3 regions of the Brevibacillus sp. B_LB10_24 genome follow, and region 3 is predicted to be linked to each of the others. Evidence: riboswitches for the same ligand, from Rfam matches in the RefSeq annotation. Region 3 holds a riboswitch; each other region holds the start of a gene.
The links. A riboswitch is a leader RNA that binds a small molecule or an ion and turns the genes downstream of it on or off. The one in region 3 is predicted to bind S-adenosylmethionine.

Region 1 (4,862 bases), on a different contig from region 3:
CTCTTGGCATCCAACGTCGGTGAGATTCTCGTCATGTTCTTTGCGATGATGATGGGGATGCCCTTGCCGCTCGTGCCGATCCAGATTCTCTGGGTCAACCTCGTCACAGACGGATTGCCGGCCATGGCGCTGGGGATCGATCCGGCGGAAAGAGATACGATGTATCACCAGCCCCGCAGCAGGCATGAAAATATCTTTGGCAGGCGATTGGGCTGGAAGATCATCAGCCGCGGCTTTTTGATCGGGGTCATGACACTGGTTGCCTTTTGGCTGACGCTGAATGAGGATTCAAGCAACCTCACCCACGCCCAGACAGTGGCGTTTACGACCCTGGTGATGGCGCAGTTGATCCATGTGTTTGACTGCCGCAGCGAGCATTCTGTCTTCCACCGCAATCCGTTCGAAAACAAGTACCTCGTTTGGGCTGTCATATCTTCCTTGGCGCTTGTCCTGTGTGTCATTTACATTGACCTGTTCCAGCCGATCTTTAAGACGATGCCGCTTTCTTTCCGCGATTGGGCATTGGTGCTGGTGGCGGCAGGGGTGCCGACCTTTGTAGCCGGAATCGGGGGTGCGCTGCGGTCCAATTACGCGGACGCATCAACGGCAAAGCGGCAAGGCATGGCCCGTTGACGGAAACGAAGAGAAAACAAGGGGACGCGGCACTGCATTCGGCATAGGTTAGCACAAAGGAGGGGATGCGATGGAACTATTCGCATTCACGCTTGCGCTAGCTTGCTCGATCATCGCGTACTATCTGGAGCAGAAATGGTGGGTGACGCTGCTTCGCACGACAGACAAACTCGTATTCCTGGCTTGGAAGGCTTATCTGGACGAGGCCGGGATTGAATACAAGACGAGGATTTACAAGACGCTGAATGGAGACGCATTGCAAACCGTTTATTTGTTGAAGGTGCCGGCGCAGGATAAGCTGAAGAGCTCCTTATTCAAGTAAAGAAGCAGGATAAAAGTCATTTGGATACCTCAAAGGTATCTTTTTTTTCCTAAAATTATGGGTGTGTCATTTCAAACTCATATAGTATACTAAGTGGATAAAGTGACAAATTGCGACATATGATGCGGTCATGATGTGAGCGCCAAAAAAGACAGGTGGTACTTTTGAGACGAAAACTAAAACGCATATTTGCCGTGCTGCTTTTGGTGATGATAGCCATTGGGGGCTATTACGGATACAGCTTCTACACGTTTGCAAAAGATATTCAACAGCCCAACATTGTGAAAGACCCGGATTCGGGCAAGAAGCCGAATAAAGAGCAAATTCCTCTCTGGGGCGGGAAAGAACGCGTCAACATCCTGATGATGGGGGTTGATGCGAGGGACCGCAATGAAGTGCCGCGCTCCGACAGCATGCTGCTGGTCAGCATCGATCCTGTCGGCAAGACGTATGATATCTTTTCCATCCTGAGGGATACGTATGTCGACATACCCGGCTACGGAGAATCGCGGATCAATGCGGCGCTGGGACATGGCGGGCCGTCGCTGGCGATGGAGACGGTAAGCCAGTTTACGGGAATTCCCGTCAACTACTACGTGATTACCGACTTTGAAGGGTTTAAGAGTTTGATCGACGCCGTCGGCGGTGTCGATATCGATGTCGAGAAGAACATGTACTACCGGGATCCGGGAGACAAAGGGAAGTACGACATCAATCTGAAAAAGGGACTGCAGCATCTGGACGGGGACAAGGCGCTCCAGTATGCACGGTTCCGCCATGATGCGACGTCCGACTACACCCGGACGGAAAGACAGCGCAAACTGCTGACTGCCCTTGCCGATCAATTGCAGAGCGGCATGTCCGTCATCCAGCTGCCTAACATTTTGGAAAAGGTGAGTCCGTACGTCCAGACCAACCTGACGTCCATGGATATGATCAAACTGGCCGGCCTGTGCCTCACCTTACACAAAGCAGAAGCGGAAGGGTATCAGCTGCCCCAGCCGAATGCTTTCCAGGAAGTGAACCGCGGCGGTTCTGTGCTGCTGCCGTCGATCCCGGATGTGCAGGCTTTCGTTCGGGAGAAATTGCAGCATCAGTCGGCTGATCCTTCGTAGAGTCAGTGGAAAATAGATTTCCATTGACTTTTTCCGGGCATTTCGAATATAATCCATTTTGTATTTAAACGTGAATTCTTAACATGATAACGGAATTCTTCTTATCAAGAGAGGCGGAGGGACAGGCCCTATGAAGCCCGGCAGCCGGCCCATTCAACGGATGGGTGTCGCGGTGCCAATTCCTACAAGATGACGAATCTTGAGAGATGAGAAGGGGCGGATTTGCATACAACCCCTTTTTCATTTTGGAAAAAGGGGTTTTTTTCGTGACAGGAGGTGATGTGGTTGATTCGTTTAGAGAATCTTCACAAGGATTATAGAGTAGACGGAAAAATGGTGCCGGCGCTGCGCGGTATTGATCTTTCCATAAAAAAAGGCGAGATATACGGGGTCATCGGACACTCCGGCGCCGGAAAAAGCACACTGATTCGCTGCATCAATCTGTTGGAGAAGCCCACTTCCGGCCGCGTCCTGATAGATGGAGTCGAGCTTACTGCGCTGGACGACGGGAAACTGCAGCAGCAGCGGCGGCAGATTGGAATGATTTTCCAACACTTCAATTTGCTGTCATCCGCAACCGTGGCAGACAACATCGCTTTCCCGCTGAAGCTGGCAAAAACACCGAAGGCCGCAATCGAGCAGAAGGTGACTGATCTGTTGGCCCTCGTCGGACTGCAGGAGCATCGGAACAAATACCCATCCCAATTGTCCGGCGGGCAGAAACAGCGTGTGGGAATTGCCAGGGCACTGGCGAACGACCCCAAGGTGCTGCTCTGCGACGAAGCCACTTCGGCGCTCGATCCGCAAACGACGAATTCGATTCTCGCGCTTTTGCTGGATATCAACCGCAAACTGGGGATTACCGTCGTACTGATTACGCACGAAATGCACGTCATCCGGTCGATATGCGATCGGGTAGGAGTGATCGACGGGGGGAAGATCGTCGAGTCCGGCAAGGTGGTCGATGTCTTCCTGAAGCCGCAGCATCGCGTAACCAGAGAGTTTGTCGAGCAGGTTGCCGATTCTGTCGAGCTGAAAGAAGCAGTTTCCCACGAAAAGTCGGCGAATGACCGCACGATCATTCGCATCACCTTCTTGGGTGAACAGACCTATCAGCCGATTTTATTCCAAACGATGCAGGAGACGGGGACTTCCTTCAACATCCTGCAGGGAACGATATCCCGCATGAAAGAGACCCCGTACGGTCAGCTTGTCGTTGAGCTGGAAGGCGACGCCGAACGCGGCAGACGGACGATTGAATCGCTGCGAGGGCGCGGGCTTGAAGTGGAGGTGATCTAAAAAATGGAGCAGCTTTGGCAGTTATTGGCAGACATTGACTGGGAAGACATCAGCCAGGCGACGATTGACACCTTGGCCATGCTCGGCTTCTCCACACTGTTCACTGTCGTAATCGGCCTGCCGCTGGGCATTCTGCTGTTCCTCAGCTCGAAGGGGCAGCTGCTGCAAAACCGGTTTTTTTATGCCATTGTATCCTTTATCGTCAACGTCCTTCGTTCTGTTCCGTTTATCATCTTGATGATCCTTCTGATTCCTGTGACCAAGTTTATCGTGGGCACATCGCTGGGGGTAAAAGGCACCATACCGCCGTTGGTCATCGGAGCCGCGCCCTTTTTCGCCCGGCTCGTGGAGACCTCGCTGCGCGAAGTGGACCGCGGAGTGATCGAAGCGGCACAATCCATGGGAGCGTCCAACTGGCAGATCATCCGGAGGGTCCTGCTGCCGGAGTCGCGTCCCGGCCTGATCGCAGGAATCACGATCACAACTGTAACGCTGGTCTCCTACACGGCGATGTCAGGTGTGATTGGCGGCGGCGGACTGGGAGATTTGGCCATTCGCTTCGGTTATCAGAGGTTTCAAACAACCGTCATGATTGTCACTGTCGTAATTTTATTGGTGTTGGTTCAAATCCTGCAGATGCTGGGGGATCGACTGGTGATCCGTTTCAGCCGAAAGTAGGAGTCACAATATATAAATCCTTAAGGGGGAAAAGAAATCATGAAAAAATGGATCGTATCCGCGCTTGCTTTAACGCTGGCACTCTCGCTGTCCGCTTGCGGCAGCAAAAACGAATCTGCACCGGCCTCGAATGCCTCGTCTGGTGGCGATGCCGGAGGGGAAAAACAACAGGAGGTAACTCTGAAAGTAGGTGCTTCCCCGACCCCGCACGCGGAGATTCTGAAGTTTATCCAGCCGAAGCTGAAGGAAGAAGGCATCAATCTGGAGATCAAAGAGTTTACGGATTACGTCCAGCCTAATGTGCAGTTGGACGAAAAGCAGTTGGACGCGAACTACTTCCAACACCTCCCGTACCTGGAGCAGTTCAATAAAGACAAAAACATGGACCTTCAACCGGTCGTAGCTGTACACATCGAGCCGTTTGGCGCCTATTCGAAAAAATACAAGTCCCTGGACGAACTGCCGGAAGGCGCAACCATCGCTCTTCCCAACGATCCGACCAACAACGGACGCGCACTGGCTCTGTTGGAGAAAAACGGCGTAATCAAATTGAAAGAAGGCGTTGGCATTTCCGGAACGGCCAAAGACGTCGTGGAAAACAAGAAAAACGTCAAGTTTAAGGAAGTAGAAGCAGCCATGCTGCCGCGCGTCCTGGATGAAGTAGATCTGGCCCTGATCAACACCAACTACGCCCTGGAAGCCAATTTGAGCCCGACGAAAGACGCACTGGCAGTGGAAGACAAGGATTCTCCATATGCCAACTACCTGGTGGCTCGTCCTGACAACAAAGATTCTGACGCCATCAAGAAGCTTGC
Region 2 (4,862 bases), on a different contig from region 3:
CCAGGATATCCGGCGCCTGTCCAAGCGCATCGCAGATTTCGAAGGAGGACGTCTTCTGCCCTTCGATCCGGTACGGATTGACCGAGTTGACCAGCGTGATCGGCTCGCGCTCTGTAATCTCCCTGACGATGTTCAGGGCTTCGTCAAAGTTGCCGTCGATGGCGATGACTTCTGCTCCGTACGCGATCGCCTGGGCAAGCTTGCCAAGAGCGATGTTGCCGCTTGGTATCAACACGATGCAGCGCAGGCCGGCACGTGCCGCATAAGCGGCGGCAGCGGCGGAGGTGTTGCCGGTCGAAGCGCACATGATCGTCGTGCTGCCCTCTTCAATCGCTTTCGCAACCGCCATCACCATGCCGCGGTCCTTGAAAGAACCGGTCGGATTCAAACCTTCGTATTTAAAATGGAGCTGCACGCCCCACTCTTTGGACAGATTGGGAGCGTAGATCAACGGAGTGCTGCCTTCATGCAGGGTTAGCTCCGGGGTCTGGTCCGTTACCGGCAAAAACTCCCGGTAACGGCTGATGATGCCTGATTGACGTGGTACGCTGGAATTGAACTGGCTCATTCTACGCTTCCTCCCTCTACGCGGTAGCAGCTTTTTACTTCTTTGATCACCGACAGGTCGCTGAACGTGCCGATTACCTGGTCAAGCGAGCTCTTGGCTGCAACATGTGTCACCATGATGATCTCCGCCTGCTTTCCGCCGTTGTACGGCTGCTGCAGAACTTGTTCGAGGCTGATGTCCGCGTCAGCCAGTATTTTGGTAATTTGGGCAAGCACCCCGCGTTCGTCGGCAACGATCAGGCGCAGGAAATATTTGGAAAGTTTTTTATCGTCGGTTTTTAGTTTTTTCTCTTTGTAGGGAGCTACCATACCGCGTCCGTTCACTCCTAACTTCTTGTTTTTCACCACCGTCACCAGATCGGAGACGACCGCCGTCGCAGTGGGAAGTTCACCTGCACCAGGCCCGTAGAACATCGTCTCGCCTACTGCTTCACCGTGCACGTAGACCGCGTTGAATACGCCGTTGACCGATGCCAACGGATGCTCCTTGGGAATCATCGTCGGCTGAACGCTCACTTCGATTTCATCGTCGTCACGACGGGCAAGCCCCAGCAGTTTGACGACATAACCCAGTTTCTTTCCGTAGGCGATGTCTTCCTTGGTCACGCTGCTGATCCCTTTGGCGTCTACTTCCGCCAAGTCGACCGAAGCCCTGAATCCAAGGGTTGAGAGGATTGCCATCTTGCGGGCGGCATCCAGCCCTTCTACGTCAGAGGTAGGGTCCGCTTCCGCGTAGCCGAGCTCCTGTGCTTCCTTCAACACCTCGGCGTAGTCAGCGCCTTCCTGGGTCATCTTCGTCAAAATGTAGTTCGTCGTACCATTGACGATCCCCATCATTTTGGTGATCCGATCAGAGGAGAAGCCCTCTACCAATGCCCGCAGAATCGGAATTCCGCCGGCAACGCTGGCTTCGTAAAAGACGTCGCAGCCTCTCTCTTGAGCCTTTTGCAGGATTTCTGCGCCGTGCAGCGCCATCAAATCCTTGTTGGCGGTAACCACGTGCTTGCCGTGTTCGAGCGCCTGCAGAATGTATTCCTTCGCGGGCGAAATGCCGCCGATTACTTCTACGATTACGTCGATCAGCGGATCGGACAAAAGCTCATTTGCATCCGTCGTGATCCATTCTGACACCGTATCGATCGAGCGAGGCTTATCCTTGTCCTGAACGAGGATCTTGTGTATGTTAATCCCGAGTCCTGTCTGCTTCTGCAGATCTTCCTGATGGCCTTGAATGATGCGAACTACACCGGTTCCTACCGTACCAAGACCCAATAATCCCACGTTGACTGTTTGTTTTTCCATCCCTTTTCCTCCTATCCTCATCCCATCAGCCGCGGCCGATGATCGCCGCTTTGCGGACACCGTCCAAACGATGCAAGTTTTCTAAAAACTCGGTACTGGGAACCTTCAGCTTTGCCATGTCGACCGACATGGATACACTGGCGATTCCCTGCAGGGGGATCGTCTGATTGATCGTCAAAATGCTCCCCCCGTTTTCTGCAACACATTGAAGCACTTTGGACAGGACGCCTGAGCGATCATCCAACGTTAAGTGAATCGTCATGATCTGTTCGCTCATCAAGGCGTTAAACGGAAAAATGCCATCCTTGTATTTGTAAAAGGCGCTGCGGCTGAGGCCGACGCGCTCAACCGCCTCGTTTACCGTATCCGCTTCACCTGAATCCAAAAGCTTCTTCACTTCAATCGTCTTTGCGATGGATTCGGGCAGGATGTCCGCACGGATCAAATAAAACTTTTCTTCCCGTTTACTCATTTGTCCTCCATGTGAATACATTTGTTTTTCTATAGAGGACATTATAACCAACTCCTCTCCCGGTGACAACCCCAAATTGAGAAAACATGTGAAAACGGGCGCTGCCCGCTTTTTTCCGCCCCTACATGACTGCGACAGGTTCTGCACAGACTAAAAGCCAGTACGAGAAAGCGAGGTGAATCAGATGGGCGGACGAGGCAAGTACGATAAATCGGAGCGCCGCAATAACCAACCCCCAGCCAAACCGAGCGATCTCGATCAGTTTGGCGGCGATATCCGGGGCAGGCGCATGTCAGCTTCATCCCGCGTCACGGAAGGCAACGAGCGCGGAGGCTGAACGGATACAAAAAAGCCTTCTTCGGCAGACGAAGAAGGCTTGGTTACATCTCGTAAGTCAAATCCTCTCATCTCTCAAAGCCGTCGCTTTGCAGGAATTGGCACCGTATCGTTCGCTTTCGCATCCGATCGGTTGCCGGGCATCATCGGGCCAGTCCCTCCGCCTCTCTTGATAAGAAGTCGTATGAAATTGTCATTCTCTTGAAATTGAACCTATCTTACCTGGATTTTCTCCGTTTGTCAATCACTTCAGATGCCAAAGCATCTTACTCGACAAAGTCGAATTCAAAATCGCCGATGCGAACCGTATCGCCGTCTTGGGCTCCGCGCTCACGCAGCGCCTGATCGACGCCCATCGACCGCATCAACCGGGCGAACCGCTGAATCGAATCGTAGCTGTTGAGATTGGTCATCTTGGCCAGCCTTTCGATTTTCTCCCCGCTGACGACAAAGACCTCGTTCTCCTTGAAAATCTCGAACTGGGCCTGCTCCGGCTCCGCTTTGAAAATAACCCGCTCTTCCACTTCGGCAACCTCTTCCAGCACCGGCTTGTCCGGAAGCTCGGCGAGCAGGTTGGCTGCCGCCCGCATCAGTTCGTTCACGCCCTGCCGGGTTGCGGCCGAGATCGTGTAAATCCGGGCATCGGGTACCTTTTCCCTAAAGCGCGCCAAGTGTTCCTCGGCATCGGGCAAATCCATCTTGTTGGCCGCGATGATCTGCGGACGATCCTCTAGGCGGGCATTGTACCGCTTCAACTCCTCGTTGATGCGCACGTAGTCCTCATACGGGTCCCGTCCTTCCGAACCGGCCATGTCAAGTACGTGGATGATCAGCCTTGTACGCTCGACGTGGCGCAGGAACTGATGGCCGAGACCCACGCCCTCGTGAGCCCCTTCGATCAAGCCGGGAAGGTCGGCAAGCACGAAGCTCTGTTCTCCGAGGTCAACCACCCCAAGGTTGGGCGTGATCGTAGTAAAGTGGTAGGCCCCGATTTTCGGGCGGGCGGCGGTTACGCTGGCCAGCAGTGTCGATTTGCCTACGCTGGGATAGCCTACCAAGCCGACATCGGCAAGCAGCTTTAATTCCAGGACCACGTTGCGCTCTTGCCCCGGTTCGCCGTTCTCGGCAATCTCTGGAGCAGGATTGACTGAGGTGGCGAAGCGAATATTGCCGCGGCCGCCCCGGCCGCCTTTGGCGATGACGGCGCGCTGCCCGTGTTCGGTCAAATCGGCAATCACTTCACCTGTATCCGCATCGCTGACCACCGTGCCCTGCGGCACCCGTACCACAAGGTCTTCCGCCCCTGCGCCGTGCTGTGACTTGTTGCGCCCGTTTTCACCGCGCGCGGCCTTGAAATGGCGCTGATAGCGGAAATCGATGAGCGTGCGCAGCCCCTCATCGACGACGAATACGACGTTGCCGCCGCGGCCGCCGTCGCCGCCTGCCGGTCCGCCCAATGGGACGTATTTTTCACGTCGGAAGGAAACGGCGCCATTGCCGCCGTCGCCGCCTTTTACATATATTTTTACCTGATCGACAAACATTCGTTCACCTCATTACGTCTGGCAGGGAAATAGAAATTCCGCTACCCATTCCGCTTCACTATGTATCGATGTCATTACAGAGGCTCCCAATCCGTTCACCCTGCCGATGATTTGCCGGATGTCCGGCTTCGCCGACTGGGGCAAGCCGTCAGCCAGGTCGAAGCGAAGCTGTACCGCCGTTTCTTCGGCGGCCTGAAAAGAGACGAGCAAGCTCGCCGGTTCTGCCTGATCCTCTCTGACATGCTTCATCACGGTAAATACGAGATCGCTGACGAAGTGGAACAGGTCGTTTGCATCCACCTGCAGCCGAGCCAGATTTACCTTGTGATCTGCCTCTACTTCAAGCTGCAGCTTGCTATGCAGCGCGTTGAACGTCAATAAAAAAACAGACAGGAGGGGGGAATTGATTCGCGCTATTCCGCTTTCAAGGTGGGTCTTCTCGGTGATGCGGCGCAAGTAAGCCGTCCCCTCTTCCACTCTTCCCAATTGGAGCAGACAGAGCAGTACCTGGACATGGTTTAACCAGTCGTGCCGCTGCTGGTTCAGCACTGTTAACAACAGATCCGCCTGCCGGGTGAAAACCTTTTGCTGTTCGTTCATTTTTCCCCACCAAACACTCGTATTTTTTACCGTATCAGCAA
Region 3 (4,862 bases):
AAGGGAAGCTGTGGACACCCACAGCGCGCTAATGATCAGTCTTTCAAAGAAGCGAACCCACCGAGGCGGCCAACCTAAGCGGTGGGTTTTCGCTTGTTACGCTTGCGTTTCCACATGCGGAGAAGCTTCCAGTCTCTCTTTACTAGCCTTAGTGCCCCATGTCCTCCGCAGCGCGGAACATGGGGCACTCGCTTTTTATGTTCGCAGGCCGGCCAACTCTTCCGGCTTGTAGATCCCGGTCTCGGTCACGATCGCTGTGATCAGTCTGGCCGGGGTGACGTCAAAGGAGGGATTGTACACTTTGATCCCATCTGGCGCCACCTGCTTGCCCAACCCGTGGGTGATCTCTTCAGCCGGCCGCTCCTCGATCGGGATTTCCGCACCGGTCGGCGTGTCCAGATCGATCGAAGAAAACGGAGCCGCGACGTAGAAGGGGATGCCGTGAGCGTGGGCCAATACCGCTACGCCATACGTCCCGATCTTGTTGGCGACATCGCCGTTGGCTGCCACCCGGTCCGTTCCGACGATGACTGCCTGCACCCTTCCTTGAGCCATGACGGTTGCCGCCATATTGTCGCAGATCAGCGTCACATCGATCCCCGCGCTCTGCAGCTCGTAGGCGGTCAAGCGCGATCCCTGCAGGACGGGGCGTGTCTCGTCTGCGTACACCCGCAAATTCCAGCCCCGCTCCTTCGCCAGGTAAAACGGAGCCGTCGCCGTCCCGTAGGCGGCCGTTGCCAGCGAGCCGGCGTTGCAGTGGGTCAGGACCCCGATCCCGTCCTGCAGCAAGGTCAGCAGGTTCTCACCGATCGCGCGGCAGACGCGCTCATCCTCTTCCTGAATGGCCAGCGCCTCCGCCAGGACAGCCTGCTTGATCTCTTCGATCGGCTTGCCCTCTTCCTGCCTGACCCGCGCCTTTACCCGGTCTAAAGCCCAGAACAGATTGACCGCCGTCGGTCGGGAGGAGGCCAGATAGTCGGCTTGTTCTTCGACGTGCCGCCAAAAATCGCCAAAGTTCCCTGCCGTGCTCTCCCTGATGCCAAGGTAGAGTCCGTAAGCCGCAGCCATGCCGATGGCAGGCGCGCCCCGCACCTGCAGGTGGCGGATCGCCTCCCAAACTTGCTGTACCGTCGTCTGCTGCAAATAGACCTCTTCGACTGGTAAACGGGTCTGATCGAGGAGCCGCAGATGATCTCCCGCCCATTCCAGCGGCACCAAACGTTTTGCCGCACTACTCATAAGACTGCCTCCTGTCCAAACGCTGCCGTCACCCGGCATGCGAGATCGCTGATGTCAGTGCTGCCTTTTAACGAGCGGCGCTCCAGGATCAGAGCCTGCCCGATCGCCAGCGCCAGCCGCTCTGCATCGGCCCGGGCCGCATCGTCCTGAATGCTGTTCAGGTCGGCAACTCCGGCCAGCCCGATCACTCGGCGAAGCATCTTGCAGCCGGCATACCCTGCGCTGTCAGCCAGCAGGTTGACCACGTACTCCTGCCAGAATCCTTCTACATGGGCACTGCGCTCTTTTGCCTGGCGATGCCAGAGTTGCACAAATTGCGAGACGAATTCTTCCCAAACGTTTTCCGCCGTCTCCAGGAGGTATTTCCGGTACTCCTTGCGCTGTTCCTGATCGCTTTGCAAGCCGGACTGGGCGGCGTAATTGAGCAGCAGGTTGGCGATCACGGCACCGATGTCAAAGCCGATCGGCCCGTAGTAAGCAAACTCCGGATCGATCACCTTCGTGCTCGTTTCCGTGACGAAAATGCTGCCCGTGTGCAAATCGCCGTGCAGCAGCGCCTCCGCCTTCGTCAAGAAGCCGTACTTCAGATGGGCAATCTCCCGCTTTAATTCCGCGTTGTTCCAGATCGCTTCCACTTCCTTGCGGATCAGCGGGTTAAAATTGTTGGTTGGAGCATCTTCATAAGGATCAGTAAAGACCAAATCCTCCGTGATTTTGCACAATTCCGGATTGATAAACTTCCCTACCAGCGCTTTTTTCTCGAACGGGTCGCAGCCCAGGTCGGAAGTAAAAAACAGCGTATGGGCTATAAAACGTCCGATGTGCTTGGCAAACAGCGGATAGCGGTTGCCCGCGATCAGCCCTTGGCGCATGATCACGTGGTTGCTCAAATCCTCCATCACCGTCAGCGCCAACTCGCTGTCGTAGTGATAGACCAGCGGAACCAGCCCGGGTGCCAGCTTGTGCTGAATCTTCAAAGCTTCACTCTCAATCCGGGACCGGTCCAGCGTCAGCGGCCAAGACTCGCCGACGACTCGGGCATACGGCAGCGCTTGCTTGACGATCACACTCTTATCCGCTCGATCATCTCGGATGTGAAATACCAGGTTCAGGTTGCCGTCGCCAATCTCACGGCTTGTCAATGCGGCATTACGGTCAAATAGATCAGGCAAATTCCTGACGTATTCAACGGCTTCTTGTTCAGACAACGGACGATAAGCCATATCCTCTCTTGCTCCCTTCGGCTGATAATCAATCAAAAATGAAAAAAAACGACCTCTTCCCCGGAGAGAAGAGGTCGTTGTATCCAGTAGTCAACGTTATTCCCCTTATCTTCCAGAATTGTTTGTTTCTGCAGGATTTAGCACCGTGCATTGCGACTGTTGTGATCTGTCGAAATGTCGGTTGCCGGGTTTCATCGGGCCAGTCCCTCCACCGTCTCTGGATAAGGTCATCCAAGTCGTATGTGATTGTTAGTTGAATCTTACACAGTGGAGCAGCATCTGTCAAGATTCTTCCGCACGCATTTCAACTGGCAGCAGCGGGGCGGCAAACTCAGGCTTGACGCTTGCAGTTAAACGTCATATGATTTTACTAGCAACAGCGAAAGTGACAAACGTATACTTCCATAAACTCTTATCGCGAGATGGCTGAGGGACTGGCCCGATGATGCCCGGCAACCGGCGCGCTGCTTTTCATAAAGTGCGAAACGGTGCTAAATCCTGCAGAACCGCATGTGGTGCGGCTTCTGAGAGATGAGAGGAGAACGCTTGGAAACCCTGCCGCCTCTCCTCTCGTAGGCGGTTTTTTTATTGTCTTATATCCGAAAGGAGGCCTGCGCACGTGAATGAGGAACGCATCCTGGTCACCTACTTGACGCAAGCGAAAGATCTGGAAAAAAAGGCTGCTGCCATTGCTGTCGGCATGACCGTAGGCTCGTGGACCGACCTGCCCGCGGCCAAACAAGCGGAACTTCGCCCATATCTCGGCGAGCCGGCCGGCACCGAGCCGCTGTCCGTGCTTGAAAACGGCGAAACCCGCGGCCTGATCACCGTAAGCTACCCGGTTCGCAACTTTACCAAAGACATCCCCTCGCTCTTGACCGGTATATTCGGAAAGCTGTCGATGGACGGAAAAATCAAGCTGATCGACGTCCAGTTCCCGCCTTCCTTTACATCCGCCTTTCCCGGCCCCAAGTTCGGAATTGACGGACTGAGAGAGCTGACAAAGGTTCACGGACGGCCGCTCTTGATGAGCATTTTCAAATCGTGCCTGGGCCTTCCTTTTGACGACTTGAAAACGCAATTTCGCGCACAGGCGCTAGGCGGCGTCAACCTGATCAAGGACGATGAAATCTTCTTTGCCGACGACCGCGCCCCGTTCCTCGAACGCATATCCGCTTTCGGGCAAATCGCCAAAGAAGTCGAGGCAAAGACCGGCAAACCCGTTCTCTACGCTGCCAATCTGACCGGCCCGAGCCACCAGCTGCCGGAAAAGGCAAAGCGGGCGGTCGAAGCGGGAGCCACCTGCCTGTTGTTCAACGTGTTGGCATATGGCTTTGACGTGCTGCACCGCCTGGCTGCCGATCCCGACATCACCATCCCGATCATGTCCCATCCGGCATTGGCGGGAGCCTATTACCCTTCGCCCGACTACGGCATCGCCACGCCGCTTTTGCTGGGCAAACTGATGCGGCTGGCCGGCGCCGACCTGGTCTTGTTCCCGTCGCCGTACGGCAATGTCGCCCTGGATAAGTCGGATGCGCTCAAACTGGCAGACAGTCTGACGCAGCCGCATCAGACGTTGAAGCGTCCCTTCCCTGTGCCGTCTGCGGGGATTCATCCCGGCCTTGTGCCCCAGCTCTATGCCGATTTCGGCGTCGATCAAGTGGTCAACGCAGGCGGCGGTATTCACGGCCATCCGGGCGGTGCCACTGACGGAGCAAAAGCGTTCGTCGCGGCGATCGATGCTGCCGTCAGCGGAATTTCCCTCGAGGAAGCTGCCAGACATTCCGAACCGTTGGCGATCGCGCTAGAGAAGTGGGGTGGCGCCAAGTGAGCAAGCAAATTATCCTGTTCTGCGACTTTGACGGCACGATCACGGAAAAGGACAACATCGCTGCGATCATGCGCCGTTTTGCCCCGCCGGAAGCGGAACCCCTGATGCAAAAAATCCTGACGCAGCAGATGAGCATCAGAGAAGGAGTCGGCCAATTATTCGCCATGCTGCCTTCTGCTTTAAAAGATGAGATCGTTCAGTTTATCGTCAAAGACGCGAAGATTCGCCCAGGTTTTGAACAGTTCGTCCGTTTTTGCGACGAGGCGGGCATTGAGCTTTTGATCACCAGCGGCGGCATCGACTTTTTCGTCTACCCCATCCTCGCCCGCTTCCAGCTGGAAAATCGGATTTACTGCAACGGCAGCGATTTTTCGCAGGATCGGATCACGATTACCTGGCCGCACCGCTGTGATGAACACTGTTCCAACGACTGCGGCATGTGCAAAACAGCGATCATCCGCGGTTATGATTCCAAGCGTTATCAGCGCATCGTAATCGGAGACAGCATTACTGATCTGGCGGGGGCAAAAATCGCCGATTTTGTCATCGCCCGCTCTCTCTTAGAA

Region 1: another riboswitch for S-adenosylmethionine. It lies ahead of ACI7RC_RS17410 (methionine ABC transporter ATP-binding protein); the one in region 3 lies ahead of mtnK (S-methyl-5-thioribose kinase).
Region 2: another riboswitch for S-adenosylmethionine. It lies ahead of ACI7RC_RS09795 (ACT domain-containing protein); the one in region 3 lies ahead of mtnK (S-methyl-5-thioribose kinase).

The regions. Positions count from the first base shown of each region.
Region 1 is NZ_JBJQOQ010000020.1:6,124-10,985, reverse strand. It holds gene ACI7RC_RS17425 (calcium-translocating P-type ATPase, SERCA-type) at 1-633, shown strand, start outside; gene ACI7RC_RS17420 (hypothetical protein) at 704-955, shown strand; gene ACI7RC_RS17415 (LCP family protein) at 1,165-2,070, shown strand; SAM riboswitch class I at 2,169-2,283, shown strand; gene ACI7RC_RS17410 (methionine ABC transporter ATP-binding protein) at 2,356-3,369, shown strand; gene ACI7RC_RS17405 (methionine ABC transporter permease) at 3,373-4,047, shown strand; gene ACI7RC_RS17400 (MetQ/NlpA family ABC transporter substrate-binding protein) at 4,087-4,862, shown strand, end outside.
Region 2 is NZ_JBJQOQ010000008.1:57,641-62,502, reverse strand. It holds gene thrC (threonine synthase) at 1-568, opposite strand, end outside; gene ACI7RC_RS09800 (homoserine dehydrogenase) at 565-1,869, opposite strand; gene ACI7RC_RS09795 (ACT domain-containing protein) at 1,895-2,341, opposite strand; gene ACI7RC_RS09790 (hypothetical protein) at 2,517-2,678, shown strand; SAM riboswitch class I at 2,743-2,856, opposite strand; gene obgE (GTPase ObgE) at 2,944-4,221, opposite strand; gene ACI7RC_RS09780 (Spo0B domain-containing protein) at 4,234-4,821, opposite strand.
Region 3 is NZ_JBJQOQ010000013.1:1,032-5,893, forward strand. It holds gene mtnA (S-methyl-5-thioribose-1-phosphate isomerase) at 196-1,239, opposite strand; gene mtnK (S-methyl-5-thioribose kinase) at 1,236-2,462, opposite strand; SAM riboswitch class I at 2,565-2,690, opposite strand; SAM riboswitch class I at 2,872-3,000, shown strand; gene ACI7RC_RS13565 (2,3-diketo-5-methylthiopentyl-1-phosphate enolase) at 3,082-4,296, shown strand; gene ACI7RC_RS13570 (2-hydroxy-3-keto-5-methylthiopentenyl-1-phosphate phosphatase) at 4,293-4,862, shown strand, end outside.